One region of the Ensifer canadensis genome, then DNA from elsewhere that is predicted to be linked to it. Evidence: predicted binding sites of a transcription regulator. Region 1 holds the regulator's gene; each other region holds the start of a gene.
What was found. Region 1 encodes PhoB, which activates phosphate uptake and scavenging genes when phosphate is short. Its sites were predicted from a motif close to TGTCATNNANCTGTCAT; they were not measured.
Positions count from the first base shown of each region.

Region 2: a site for PhoB is predicted at 2,451-2,467, ahead of J3R84_RS11240 (BtaA family protein). Genes of this name have one in related genera too.
Region 3: a site for PhoB is predicted at 1,558-1,574, ahead of J3R84_RS04525 (esterase-like activity of phytase family protein). Genes of this name have one in related genera too.

Region 1 covers NZ_CP083370.1:149,329-153,606, forward strand. The annotation lists gene pstA (phosphate ABC transporter permease PstA) at 1-417, shown strand, start outside; gene pstB (phosphate ABC transporter ATP-binding protein PstB) at 431-1,246, shown strand; gene phoU (phosphate signaling complex protein PhoU) at 1,303-2,013, shown strand; gene phoB (phosphate regulon transcriptional regulator PhoB) at 2,317-3,000, shown strand; gene J3R84_RS00715 (GcrA family cell cycle regulator) at 3,169-3,690, opposite strand; gene J3R84_RS00720 (aspartate aminotransferase family protein) at 4,112-4,278, shown strand, end outside.
Region 2 covers NZ_CP083370.1:2,299,114-2,303,391, forward strand. The annotation lists gene J3R84_RS11230 (serine hydrolase domain-containing protein) at 1-710, opposite strand, end outside; gene J3R84_RS11235 (putative bifunctional diguanylate cyclase/phosphodiesterase) at 775-2,337, opposite strand; gene J3R84_RS11240 (BtaA family protein) at 2,515-3,765, shown strand; gene J3R84_RS11245 (class I SAM-dependent methyltransferase) at 3,762-4,278, shown strand, end outside.
Region 3 covers NZ_CP083370.1:929,937-934,214, reverse strand. The annotation lists gene J3R84_RS04545 (adenylate/guanylate cyclase domain-containing protein) at 1-149, shown strand, start outside; gene J3R84_RS04540 (DUF2000 family protein) at 153-560, opposite strand; partial or broken gene J3R84_RS04535 (AraC family ligand binding domain-containing protein) at 472-1,014, shown strand; gene J3R84_RS04530 (helix-turn-helix domain-containing protein) at 1,089-1,454, shown strand; gene J3R84_RS04525 (esterase-like activity of phytase family protein) at 1,661-3,019, shown strand; gene ppx (exopolyphosphatase) at 3,079-4,278, opposite strand, start outside.

The DNA.
Region 1 (4,278 bases):
CTGATGACCCTGCCGACGATCATCATCGCCACCCGTGCAGCGTTGAAGGCGGTCCCGCCGTCGATCCGCTCGGCAGCGCTCGGTCTCGGTGCGTCGAAGATGCAGACCATCTTCCACCACGTCCTGCCGCTGGCGATGCCGGGCATCCTGACCGGCACGATCATCGGTCTCGCCCATGCACTTGGCGAAACCGCGCCGCTGCTGTTGATCGGCATGGTCGCCTTCGTCGTCGATTATCCCGGCTCGCCGATGGAGCCGTCGACCGCGCTGCCGGTGCAGATCTACATGTGGGCCAACGAGGCGGAACGCGCCTTCGTCGAGCGCACATCCGGCGCGATCATCATTCTTCTCATCTTCCTCGTCGTCATGAACCTTGGCGCCATTCTGTTGCGACGTCGCTTTGAGCGCCGTTGGTAGTGAGGTAATTACTATGAACATCATGTCAGAAGCAGCAGTCGAAAAAGCCTTGGATCAGAAAATGAACACCGTGCCCTACAAGATGATCGGCAAGGATGTGTCGGTCTACTACGGCGAGAAGCGTGCGCTTTTCGACGTCAATCTCAATATCCGCGAGAACACGGTGACAGCGCTGATCGGCCCTTCGGGCTGCGGCAAGTCGACCTTCCTGCGCACGCTGAACCGCATGAACGACACCATCGAGAACTGCCGCGTCACCGGCAAGATCACGCTCGATGAAGACGACATCTACGACCCGACGATCGACGTCGTGGAACTGCGAGCCCGCGTCGGCATGGTGTTCCAGAAGCCGAACCCGTTCCCGAAGTCGATCTACGACAACGTCGCCTACGGCCCGCGCATCCACGGGCTTGCCCGCACCAAGTCTGAGTTCGACGAAGTCGTCGAGACCAGCCTGCAGAAGGCTGGTTTGTGGAACGAGGTGAAGGATCGCCTGCAGGAGCCGGGCACCGGTCTTTCGGGCGGCCAGCAGCAGCGTCTGTGCATCGCGCGCGCCGTTGCCGTCAGCCCTGAAGTGATCCTGATGGACGAGCCCTGTTCGGCGCTCGATCCGATCGCGACGGCCAAGGTCGAGGAACTGATCCACGAGCTGCGTACCAACTTCACGATCGTCATCGTCACCCACTCGATGCAGCAGGCGGCGCGTGTTTCGCAGCGCACTGCCATGTTCCACCTCGGCAATCTTGTCGAGGAGAACGACACCGACAAGATGTTCACCAATCCGGATGACCAGCGTACCCAGGACTACATCATGGGCCGGTTCGGTTGATGGCCGAAGCTCCTCTTCACCCCGTTTCCTGAACGCGCCCGCAAGGATCGAAGACTATGTCCATGCACATAATGTCCGCCTACGACGAAGAACTGAAATATCTCACGCGCCGCATCTCCGAGATGGGCGGGCTTGCCGAGCAGATGGTGGGCGAATCCGTTCGTGCGCTTGTCAATTCTGACCTCGCCTTGGCGCAGAAGGTGATCTCCGACGACACCATCCTCGATGAAGCCGAACGCCAGATCGGCGAAAAGGCAATCGTCACCATCGCCAAGCGCCAGCCCGTTGCTGCCGACCTGCGCGAGATCATGGGATCGATCCGCATCGCGTCCGATCTGGAGCGCGTCGGCGACCTCGGCAAGAACAACGCCAAGCGTGTCATCGCGGTTGCCGGCTCCGGCATCCCGCGCAAGCTGGCGCGCGGTCTCGAACACCTGGCAGAGCTTGCGCTGGTGCAGCTCAAGGAAGTCCTCGACGTCTACGCTTCCCGCTCGCCGGAGAAGGCCAACAGCATCCGCGAGCGCGACGAGGAGATCGACGCGATCTACACCTCGCTGTTCCGCGAGCTGCTCACCTACATGATGGAAGATCCGCGCAACATCACGCCCTGCACGCATCTTCTCTTCTGTGCCAAGAACATCGAGCGTATCGGCGACCACGCCACCAATATCGCCGAGACGATCTACTACATGGCGACGGGCGCGCAGCCGGAAGGCGAGCGTCCGAAGGACGACAATACGTCGACGCTGGGTGCCGTGAAGGACTAACGCATGTCGCGCAAAAGTGCGCAGCGGTTTTGCGATAACGACATGTGCAAAAACAAGAACTTAAAGCACAACAAGCGCATCTTAGAGATCGCGACGCGCTTTAAGACCCGGATACGTTCGAGTGCCTGCTTATGAACCTGCTCCGGTCGCAGCCCTGGTTGCGGCCCTGCTCTACTGCGTCTGAAGCTATACGTTTTCGCGCGTGCCTATGAAAACGCGCGGAGTGCTCCAGATTCTATATGTTCGAGCATCTCTTTGCGTTCGATCGAACGCGAGACGCTCTGGGTAAGGAGACGTTGCCTGATGTTGCCGAAAATCGCCGTTGTCGAAGACGAAGAGGCGCTGAGTGTCCTGCTGCGTTATAACCTCGAAGCCGAAGGGTTCGATGTTGATACGATCCTGCGCGGAGACGAGGCGGAGATCCGCCTACAGGAGCGCCTCCCGGATCTCCTGATCCTCGACTGGATGCTGCCGGGCGTTTCCGGCATCGAGCTTTGCCGCCGGCTGCGCCAACGTCCGGAAACCGAGCGCCTGCCGATCATCATGCTGACGGCGCGCGGCGAGGAGAGCGAGCGGGTTCGTGGCCTTGCCACCGGCGCCGACGATTATGTCGTCAAGCCGTTCTCGACCCCGGAGCTGATGGCCCGTGTCAAGGCGATGCTGCGGCGCGCCAAGCCCGAGGTCCTCTCGACGCTGCTTCGCTGCGGCGACATCGAGCTCGATCGCGAGACCCATCGCGTGCATCGCCGCACCCGCGAGGTCCGCCTTGGTCCGACGGAATTCCGCCTGCTCGAATTCCTGATGTCGTCGCCGGGCCGGGTGTTCTCGCGCTCGCAACTCCTTGATGGCGTCTGGGGCCACGATATCTATGTCGACGAGCGCACCGTCGACGTGCATGTCGGTCGCTTGCGCAAGGCACTGAATTTCTCGAGCATGCCTGATGTCATCCGCACCGTTCGCGGTGCCGGCTACTCGCTCGAAAGCTGAGCCAGCCGGCCACTGCAGCGCCGCGCATCTTAATGGACGCGCAAAGGTCGCTGTTGCATCTTGAATTGCGGCATGTTTCCTTGAAGCGAATACGAACCAGGGAAACATGCAGCAGCCAATAAAAAAGGGGCCGTGCGGCCCCTTTTCTGCATGTGGTTTTCGGTCGTCTCAGCGAGCGCGACGGCGCTCGGAGGTCGGCTGATAGGCAAGCCGCGCATGGAATGTGCAATAGGGCGAAGCTTCCGGGGAATCGTTGCCGCAGAAGTGGAATTCTTCCTTGAGCGGGTCGCCGATCGGCCATTTGCAGGTGCGCTCGGTCAACTGCGTCAGCTCCAGGCGGCGCGACATTGGCACGACCACATCCGTCTGGATGCGGAAATCCTGTTCGGCGACGAGATCGACTTCGACCTCTTCCTTGAGCACGGTCGCGCCGGCCGCACGGGTAACCGTCCGTGTCGTGACGCGCGAAGCGTAGTTCGGAGCGCGCGGCGCCGAAGTCGGGCGCTGCTTCGGCCGGGTCGCGGCGGTGGTTCCGCCAGCCTTGGCCCTGCCGGGCAGGCTCAGCCGGTGAACCTTGCCGATGACCGCATTGCGGCTGACGCCGCCGAGCTGTGCCGCGATCTGGCTCGCGCTCAGGCCCTCGGACCAAAGCTTCTTCAGTTTTTCCACCCGCTCGTCAGTCCAGTTCATTTCTGCACTCTCCGTTCTCAGCGTTGGCGATGACAGAATCTCTCACCACGCTCCGGACAGGCTCCGGAGCTGCAACGCGATAACACTTTTGGTGACTAGGCCCGCCGCATGCGTCTAGTAATTGAACATTAACCTACTGACCGGCGGACTCCGTGGCAAGAGTCCCGCGAATCGCGCCGAATCGATTTCTTGGTTTTCCCCAACTTGCTCGGTGGGCGTTGCATTTTTGCAAGCCCCGTCGCGTGATTTTTTCGTCGCATGGATCAGACCTGTCCGACCGCACTGCAAAGCTTGGTTTTGTTGACATTGCGCTGCGAAATAGGAATAGTGCCTGCGCCGCCGCAAGGCGGCATTTTTAATTTTTTGCCGCGCTCAACAGGGGCTCGGATCGATGCCGATAGCAATGAAGGAGAGGCTCGCCATGACTGCAACCACGCCGCTTTACGACACCTACATGCGTGCGCCGTTGCGTTTCGAGCGAGGAGAGGGCGTCTGGTTGATCGCCGAAGACGGCTCGCGCTATCTCGACTTCGCCGCCGGCGTCGCCGTCAACTCGCTTGGCCATGCGCATCCGCATCTGGTCGAGGC
Region 2 (4,278 bases), 1.9 Mb from region 1:
TCCATTCCCATGAGGTCGGCAAGCCTGATCTTGGCGCGCGCGTCGCCGCTCCATTCCGGCAGCAGGCCGGCGCGCGTCACGTCCATGTGCCCTTCGGCGACGCGCATGCCGATCAGCGCTGATGTCACCGATTTGGTCATCGACCAGCCGAGAAGCGGCGTCGAGCGATTAAAGCCCGCGCCGTAGGTCTCGGCAATCAGATGTCCGTCGCGCACCACCGAGATCGCGCGCATGCCAGGACCGGCAAGGTTGCCATCCTCGATCAATGCCTGAACGGCCGGATCGATATCCGCCTTGTCGCCGTCCGGCCAGGAGACATCGGCCGATCGGGCGATGTCAGGCGTCGACGGCTCCACCGCTGGAGCCAGGGCAGCGAGATCGTCGTCGGAAACGTTGGCGCAGCCGAGCCCTGGGCGATAGACCGCATGGGCCGGGGCGGCAAAGCCGAAGATGCGGGCAGACACCAGCCGCTTCTCCCGGTCGACCGAGACGCTGATGAATTTCAACAACGGATGGCCCGGCGCCTGGACGTCGTCGGCAAGCACCGCCTGCCCGTCACGCCCGGCGATGAAGACATTCGAGCAGACGATCTTGGCGGCGTAGCCATCGCCGACCTTCAGCAGCCCCGGCGGCGCCACGGCCAGCCACCCACCGACGCAGGCAATGGCCACGACAACAGCAGCCCCGACAGTTTTCAATACGCGTGCCATCGCATTCTCCCGTCTGACGCGAGAGAGAGAAGCAGCATTTGAACGAAAGGAAAAGCCCTTGCCTTTATGCGAGCCGACGGGCGTCTTCGCCGTCCCTATCGCGCAACAGGGCTGAGAGGTCGCGCGCGGGCAATGCCGGGGATATCCATGGCCCCCAGGCTTCTACAGCGCCTGCGGTGCGGGCGCAGTCCATTTCGCTTTCCCTGGCGATGCCGCGCACCGCCATCGGCAGCCGCAGCACCTGCCCTGTCTTGACGAGGCAGGCGAGCAGCGCGACGCTGCGCTCGCTGCCATGCGACCTGCGGATCGCCGGCAAATCCACAGTCAGTTGGTCCGGCTTAAGCTCCCCGACAAGGTTGAGCGGCAGCGAGGCAGCAGCGCCACCGCTCAGCGCGATGCGCACGCCGAGCGCACGCAGACCGTGCAGATTTTCACTGATCAGCCCCATATCGCCGGTCGAGGACGCTTCTGCCACCTCGATCGTCAGCCGGCCGGGCGCCAGTCCCGCCTCGTCCAGGCACGCCTTGATATGGCCGAGGAAATCGCGATCCCGCAGTTGCAGCGCGAGGGGTGCCACCGTCAGGCCGACCGGCGATGGCCAGCTCGCCGCCTGCCTGCAGGCCTGCCGAAGGGCCCAGTTGCCGACCGAGAGTGCCAGTGCTCCCTGTTCGAGCGGCTCAACAAAAGCCTCCATGTCGATGACGCCGCGGACCGGGTGCAGCCAGCGCAGCAATGCTTCGAAGCCGCGGATGGCGCCGCTCGCTGCACCGGCGATCGGCATGTATTCCAGAAAGAATTCCCGCTGGGCGACCGCGCGGGCAAGGTCGCGCTCGGCCTCGGCGCGCATTTCCGCGGCTCGCGCAAGGTGCGGCGCGTAGATGACATGGCTGTTACCGCGCATTTCCTTGGCTTCGTAGAGCGCCAGGTCCGCCCGCTTCAACACGGAGCCGGTCGACAGGTCGCCTGGTTCCAGGAACGTAACGCCGATGCTGCAGCCGGATGCCACTTGGCCGTCCGAAAGATCGAACGGCGCGTCGAACAGCGCCTTCACCCGGCCGGCAAGCGCCGCGACCTCGGCATCCGACGGAGAACCCGGACCAAGCAGCACGAATTCGTCGCCACCGAGCCGATAGACCGTCGCCTCGCCGGAAAACGCCCGCCGCAGCCGAGTGCCGATGCCGCTCAGCAACCGGTCACCGGCATCATGGCCCATCGTGTCGTTGACCGCCTTGAACCGGTCGAGGTCGATGAGCAGCAGCGGCCTGCGCTCGAATGCCGTGCCATCGGAGCGAAGCGCGCGAAGCACATCGGCCTCCAGCGCCGAGCGGTTTTCAAGCTCGGTCAACCGGTCGCGGTGAACCTCGTTGCGCAGCCGCCGCTCGGCGCGGCGCGCGGCGCGCAACTCGCGCTCCAGCCGTCGTGAATAGGACCAGCGGTAGAAAGAGGCACCGGCGACGAAGGGCATGACGCCCGCCGCAAGTGCTCCGGAAAAATTCCAATGTGTAAAGGATCCATCCGTGAACAACGTTTCCGTGGTCAGCCAGATCGCTGGAAACAGTGCCCCCAGTGCCGTGCCGGCAGCTGCAAATCGCTGCTCGGGCTTCGGCAGAAACGTTCTTAACATCATGTCGACGCCCCCCGAATATAGGGAGGAGCTAGCACGCCAGGGTTTAATGAATTCTTATGGGTGAAAAATCGTAGTCGGCATTTTTTGTGCGGCGCAGCAGCTGTGAAAAAACCCGTCATCAAAGTGTAGCCGAGTCACTTTAGAAGCGGCTAAGTTTCAACTGGATGAGCGGCAGAGATGACCGAACTTGCCCCTGACGTCGGCTTTGGCAGAAAAAATCCCAAGCTAAAAAACGCCCTCCTGCAACACAAGACCCTTTCGCTTGCCGGCCTGTCCGAGCGCCTGTTTGGCCTGCTCTTCTCCGGCCTCGTCTATCCGCAGATCTGGGAAGACCCAATCGTCGACATGGAAGCAATGCAGCTTCGCCCTGGACACCGCATCGTCACCATCGGTTCCGGCGGCTGCAACATGCTGACCTACCTGTCCGCCGGCCCTGGTCGCATCGACGTGGTCGATCTCAATCCGCACCACATCGCGCTCAACCGGCTGAAGCTTGCCGCCTTCCGCCATCTGCCTGCTCACAAGGACGTTATCCGGTTCCTGGCAACGCAGGGCACGCCATCGAACGTGCAGGCCTTCGACCTGTTCATCGCCCCGAAGGTCGATCAGGCCACCCGCAGCTACTGGAACGGCCGCAGCGTCACCGGGCGCCGGCGCATCGGCGTCTTCGGCCGCAACATCTATCGCACCGGCCTGCTTGGCCGCTTCATCGCCGCAAGCCACATCCTGGCGCGACTGCATGGCGTCAATCCGGAAGAGTTCGTCCAGGCCAGCTCCATGCGCGAGCAGCGCCAGTTCTTCGACACGCGACTGGCGCCGCTGTTCGAGCGCCCGTTCATTCGCTGGATCACCAGCCAGAAGAGCTCGCTGTTCGGCCTCGGCATCCCGCCGCAGCAGTTCGACGAGCTGGCGAGCCTGAGCAACGACAAGTCGCTTGCCTCCGTGCTTCGCCACCGCCTGGAAAAGCTGACCTGTCATTTCCCGCTCAAGGAAAACTACTTCGCCTGGCAGGCCTTCGCACGCCGCTATCCCCTGCCGCACGAAGGCGAGCTTCCGGCCTACCTGCATGCCGGCAACTACGAGACGGTCCGCGATCGTGCCGAATGCGTCGAGGTCCACCACGCCAATTTCACCGAGCTTCTGGCGAAGAAGCCGGCAGGATCGGTCGACCGCTACGTGCTGCTCGACGCCCAGGACTGGATGAACGACCAGCAGTTGAACGATCTCTGGACCGAGATCACCCGCACCGCAGACGCAGCCGCGACAGTGATCTTCCGCACGGCCGCTGAAGAGAGCATCCTTCCCGGCCGCCTCTCCACGGCTTTGATGGAGCAGTGGCACTATGATGCCGAGACATCGCTGAAGCTCGGCAACGCCGATCGCTCGGCCATCTATGGCGGCTTCCACATCTACCGGAAGAAAGCATGAGCGGGGTGGAGCACGCCGAGATCAGCCACCAGCGGCGCATGGACCAAATGTATCGCTATCAAAGGCACGTCTACGATCTGACGCGGAAGTATTATCTCTTCGGCCGCGACACGCTGATCCGCGAGCTGAACGCGGGCGCGGGCGCCTCCGTGCTCGAAGTCGGGTGCGGCACGGGGCGCAACCTCGCGCTCATCGGAACGTGCTTTCCCAAGGCCCGGCTCTTCGGCCTCGACGTCTCCGCGGAGATGCTGGCCTCGGCGGAAACCAAGCTCAGCCGCCGCGGCAGTTCGGCGGCCACGCTGCGCATCGCCGACGCCACCAGCTTCCAGCCCCAGCTTTTCGGCGAAACCGGTTTCGACCGGATTGTCATCTCCTACTCCCTGTCAATGATACCGGACTGGCAGGGCGCGATCGAAGCGGCGATCGACGCGCTGAACCCCGGCGGCTCGCTGCATATTGCCGATTTCGGCCAGCAGGAGCGGCTGCCGGCAAGCTTCCGCCGCCTGCTGCGCG
Region 3 (4,278 bases), 780 kb from region 1:
CCACCGACCTCGCCCGCAAGATGCGGCTGCCGCACTATGTCCGCGTGGAAGATCTTGGCGAGCACGCCGTGAAGGGACGCGGGCAGAAGCTCGGCGTCCTGGCGCTTCGGGCCGGGGGCACGCCTGCACCGCCAGTGGCTGTCAATTAGCCGTCAACCGTGCAGTTTTGCACCCTTGGTGATCTTGTCGACCAGCTTCTTGTCGGCATGAATGGCGATGCCGGCGACCTTCGCGCCGTCGGGTCGCGTTTCGGCGAAGACCGCGCGGTTGGCACTGTCGTGGCCGGTCGAAAACATCGCATCGACATAAACAGAGGTTTGTATTTCCCTTTCGATCGCACGGCGTTGAATATTGCCAAGCGTCGCACCATCTGCCGATAACACGATGATCGGCTGAACGCTCAGAGCGTTGTAGATGTGGCCGGCGCCGTCGCGATAGGGTTCGCCGATAATCGCCGGTTTCTGCCCGGCGATGCCGGTTGCCAGAAACGCGGTGACGTTCAGCTTCTGCCAGGTGGCCAGATCGTCGCGCAAAACGATCGCAAACTTGGTGTCGAACATGACGGGTATCTCCATTTCAGGACATCAGGGCGTGCCCAAGGAGGCCTTAACCGAGGACGCAGCGATCAATCTTGAACGATTGTGCGGATCGCCGGGCGATGGCATCCGCGTCGCGGCACCGGTGGACGGCATAGAGCGCATCGAGGCCCGGCTGCACGGCAAGGTCTTCGAGCCGCATCGCCACGACACCTATGCGCTTGGCGTGACGCTTGGCGGCATCCAGACCTTCCAGTATCGTGGCGAGAGCCGCTACAGCACGCCTGGAAGCATCATCATCATTCACCCCGACGAACTGCACGATGGCAGCGCGGGCACGGAAGCGACGCTTCGCTACAGGATGATGTATCTGCAGCCGGAGCGATTGATCGCGGCGCTTGGCGACAGTGGCGGCGCCTTGCCCATCATAGCCGCCCCGGTTGTTGGTGACGTGGCCCTGCGCCAGGCGATCGGCGAGGCCGTCATGGATCTCGACGGCGGTATTGACGAACTCGCGCTCGACGACATTCTTACACGCATTGCAGAAGGCTTGTGCCGCCATGCCGGCACGACAAGCAAGGCTGCCGGCAGGTCGGCCAAGCGGGCGGTTTCGAGGCGACGGACTATCTCAAAGCCAACCTCGATCGCCCGGTCGGCTCGCAGGAACTCGAGGCCGTCAGCGGCCTTGATCGCTTCACCCTCGCCCGCCAGTTCCGCAAGGTTCTCGGCACCAGCCCGCACCGCTACCTTCTGATGCGGCGGCTGGAGCAGGCGCGCCGGATGATTGCCGCCGGTCACAGCCTGGCAGGTGCCGCGCTCGAAACCGGCTTTGCCGACCAGGCCCATTTCACCCGCCATTTCAAACGTGCCTACGGTGTAACGCCCGGGCGCTGGGCGAGCCTGGCGCTCGCCGGCTGAAGCACCGGCGCCGCTGGGTCGTTGCGGCCCGGAACCAGTGTCCGGTCACGCGCAACAATTCGAACTCGGCGAGTTTCTCCCCTCGGGCGCAGCGCCTTTCGTCTGTCATCAAAGCTTCACCAGCCTGTAAGCCAAGCATCACCCAACCGTCATCAAAGCCGCCTATCGGGTTCCCGTACTTTGGCATCCAACCCACGGTGACTTTCATGACCAAAACGCTTCTCGCCGCTGCGGCGCTCACACTTTTGATGACGACGACCGTCCTGGCCGAGGAAAAGGCCTTTCCCGCAACCCTGAAGGCACATGCGATCCTACCGGCAAACACGATCCTGGCAGCACCGTCCGACGCACCGGAATACCTGAAGACATCGGGCAAATTCACCACGGCGGACCGCAAGCGCGCTGACGCGCTCGGCACCGTGCCCGGCAAGGATGGCGTGCGCCCGACCGGCCTTTCACTGCCGTTCAACGGCCAGCCGATGCAGGGCTTCTCCGGCATCAGGGCCATGGAAGACGGCACCTTCTGGAGCCTTTCCGACAACGGCTTCGGCAACAAGCTGAACTCAACCGATGCCATGCTGATGCTGCACCACGTGAAGATGGACTGGGACGCCGGCAAGGTCGAGGCGCTGAAAACACTGTTCCTCACCGACCCGGACCGCAAGGCCCCCTTCCCGATCGTCATGGAAGGTTCCGACAAGCGCTACCTGACCGGCGCTGACTTCGACGTTGAGTCGATCCAGCCGGTCGCCGACGGCTTCTGGGTCGGGGAAGAATTCGGTCCCTATATCCTGAAATTCGATGTCGACGGCAAGCTGACCGACGTCATCGCGACAACAGTTGACGGCAAGCCGGTTATGTCGCCCGACAATCCGACCCTGACACTGCAGGGCGATCCGTCGAAGAAGACACCCGCCTTCAACCTGAAGCGCTCCGGCGGCTATGAAGGCATGGCACTGTCGAAGGACGGCTCCAAGCTCTACGGTCTGCTCGAAGGGCCGATCTGGACCGACAGCGAAACCGTGGAACAGGCCGATGGCCGTCCGACACTACGCGTCATCGAACTCGATGTCGCAGCCAAGGCCTGGACGGGCCGCAGCTGGCTCTATCCGCTGGCCGAAGGCGGCGAGGCAATCGGCGACTTCAACATGCTCGACGACAAGACGGCACTGGTGATCGAACGCGACAACGGCGCGGGCACGCTCGACAAGGCCTGCGCCGATCCGAAGGATCCGAAGCCGGATTGCTTTGCCGTCGGCTCGAAGGTGAAACGTGTCTACAAGATTGCCTTCGATGACAGCAATGTCGGCAAGGCCGTCCGCAAGATCGGTTACATCGACCTCCTGAAGATCGCCGACCCCGACAACAAGAAGCGCCAGGGCGGTGGTGACGGCTATTACGACATGCCGTTCGTGACGATCGAAAACGTCGATCGCGTCGATGACACGCACATCATCGTCGGCAATGACAACAACCTGCCGTTCTCGGCCGGCCGGGCGCTTGATAAGGCCGACGACAACGAGTTCGTTCTGCTCGAAGTCGGCGAATTCTTGAAAGCCGAATAATCAAAAAAGGGCGCGCGGATTTGCGTCCGCGCGCCCCTTCGTCAAAGATCTGAGTGCGTTCAGCTCTCGAACTGGAACGCCAATCTTCTGCCGGTCAGCTTGCCGAGCTGCTGCAGCCGTCCGTCGAGGCGCTCGCCGGCAAATTCCGAATAGGCCGCAGGCACGACGATCTCCAGATCGACATCCGGCAGGGACGATTTGCGGAAGGTCAGATTCCTCGCCACGCCCGGCATCGACGCCGAGAACAGATAGGCGACGCGCAGCAGGCCGCCGAGCAGTTTCGCCAGTTCCAGCAGTCGCGGCGTGGTAATGCCGGTCAGTGCGCCGGTCGCGCCATCGTCGTTCAGGCCTTCGAAGCGATAGTAGTTGGCGAGCGCGATATAGGCCCGCCCCGCATGGGTGATGCCGGAGAAGGTCGAGTGGGCGATGATGTTCAGCGCCTGCAGACCGCGATAGTCCGGATGGGCGCGCCAGCTGATATCGGCGAGCAGGCAGGCAGCCTGGCGATAGCGGCTTTCCTCTTCGGTTTCCTCGACGCCGAAGAACGGCACCATGCGGCCGGTCCAGTCGGCAAGTTCGCGGGCATGCTCGGGGGAACGCGCCCGCAGGATGGCGATTTCGCCGGCGGCGGTCAGCAGCGGATCCTGCGCACGCTCGCTCTCGTTCAACAGAGAGAAGAGATAGCCTTCGCGCACGCCGAGCGCCGAGAACGAAATCCGCTCCGGCTTCATGATCGACAGTGCTTCCTGCATCGCGATCGCGCCAAAGGGAAGCAGGCTGCGGCGGCTTTTGGAGATCGTCGCATAGGCCGATGGCTTGATGTTCCTCGGCTCGATCACCTCCGGCAGCAGCGCCATCGCCTCGTCGTAGGAGATCTCGTAGCCTTGCATCATATGCAGCGGATAGTTTCGGATTTCCATGTGCAGCTTGGCGATCGAGCGCCAGGTGCCGCCGACGGCATAAAAGGTGCGGCCGGTGCCGGTCTTCAGCACCGGCGAGCTTTTCATGAATTTGCGCACCCAGGTGCGAGCCTTCGGCAGCGAGCCGCCGCTATGCTCGAAGAGGCGGATACCCCCGAGCGGCAGGGTGATGCCCTTGCCGATCTTTGTGCCGCTGACCTCGACAAGTTCCAGCGAGCCACCGCCAAGGTCACCGACCACTCCATCAGGGTCGTGATAGCCGCTGACGATGCCCATGGCGGAGAAATAGGCTTCCTCTTCGCCGGAGAGGATGCGCACCTTGTGGCCGAGGATCGCCTC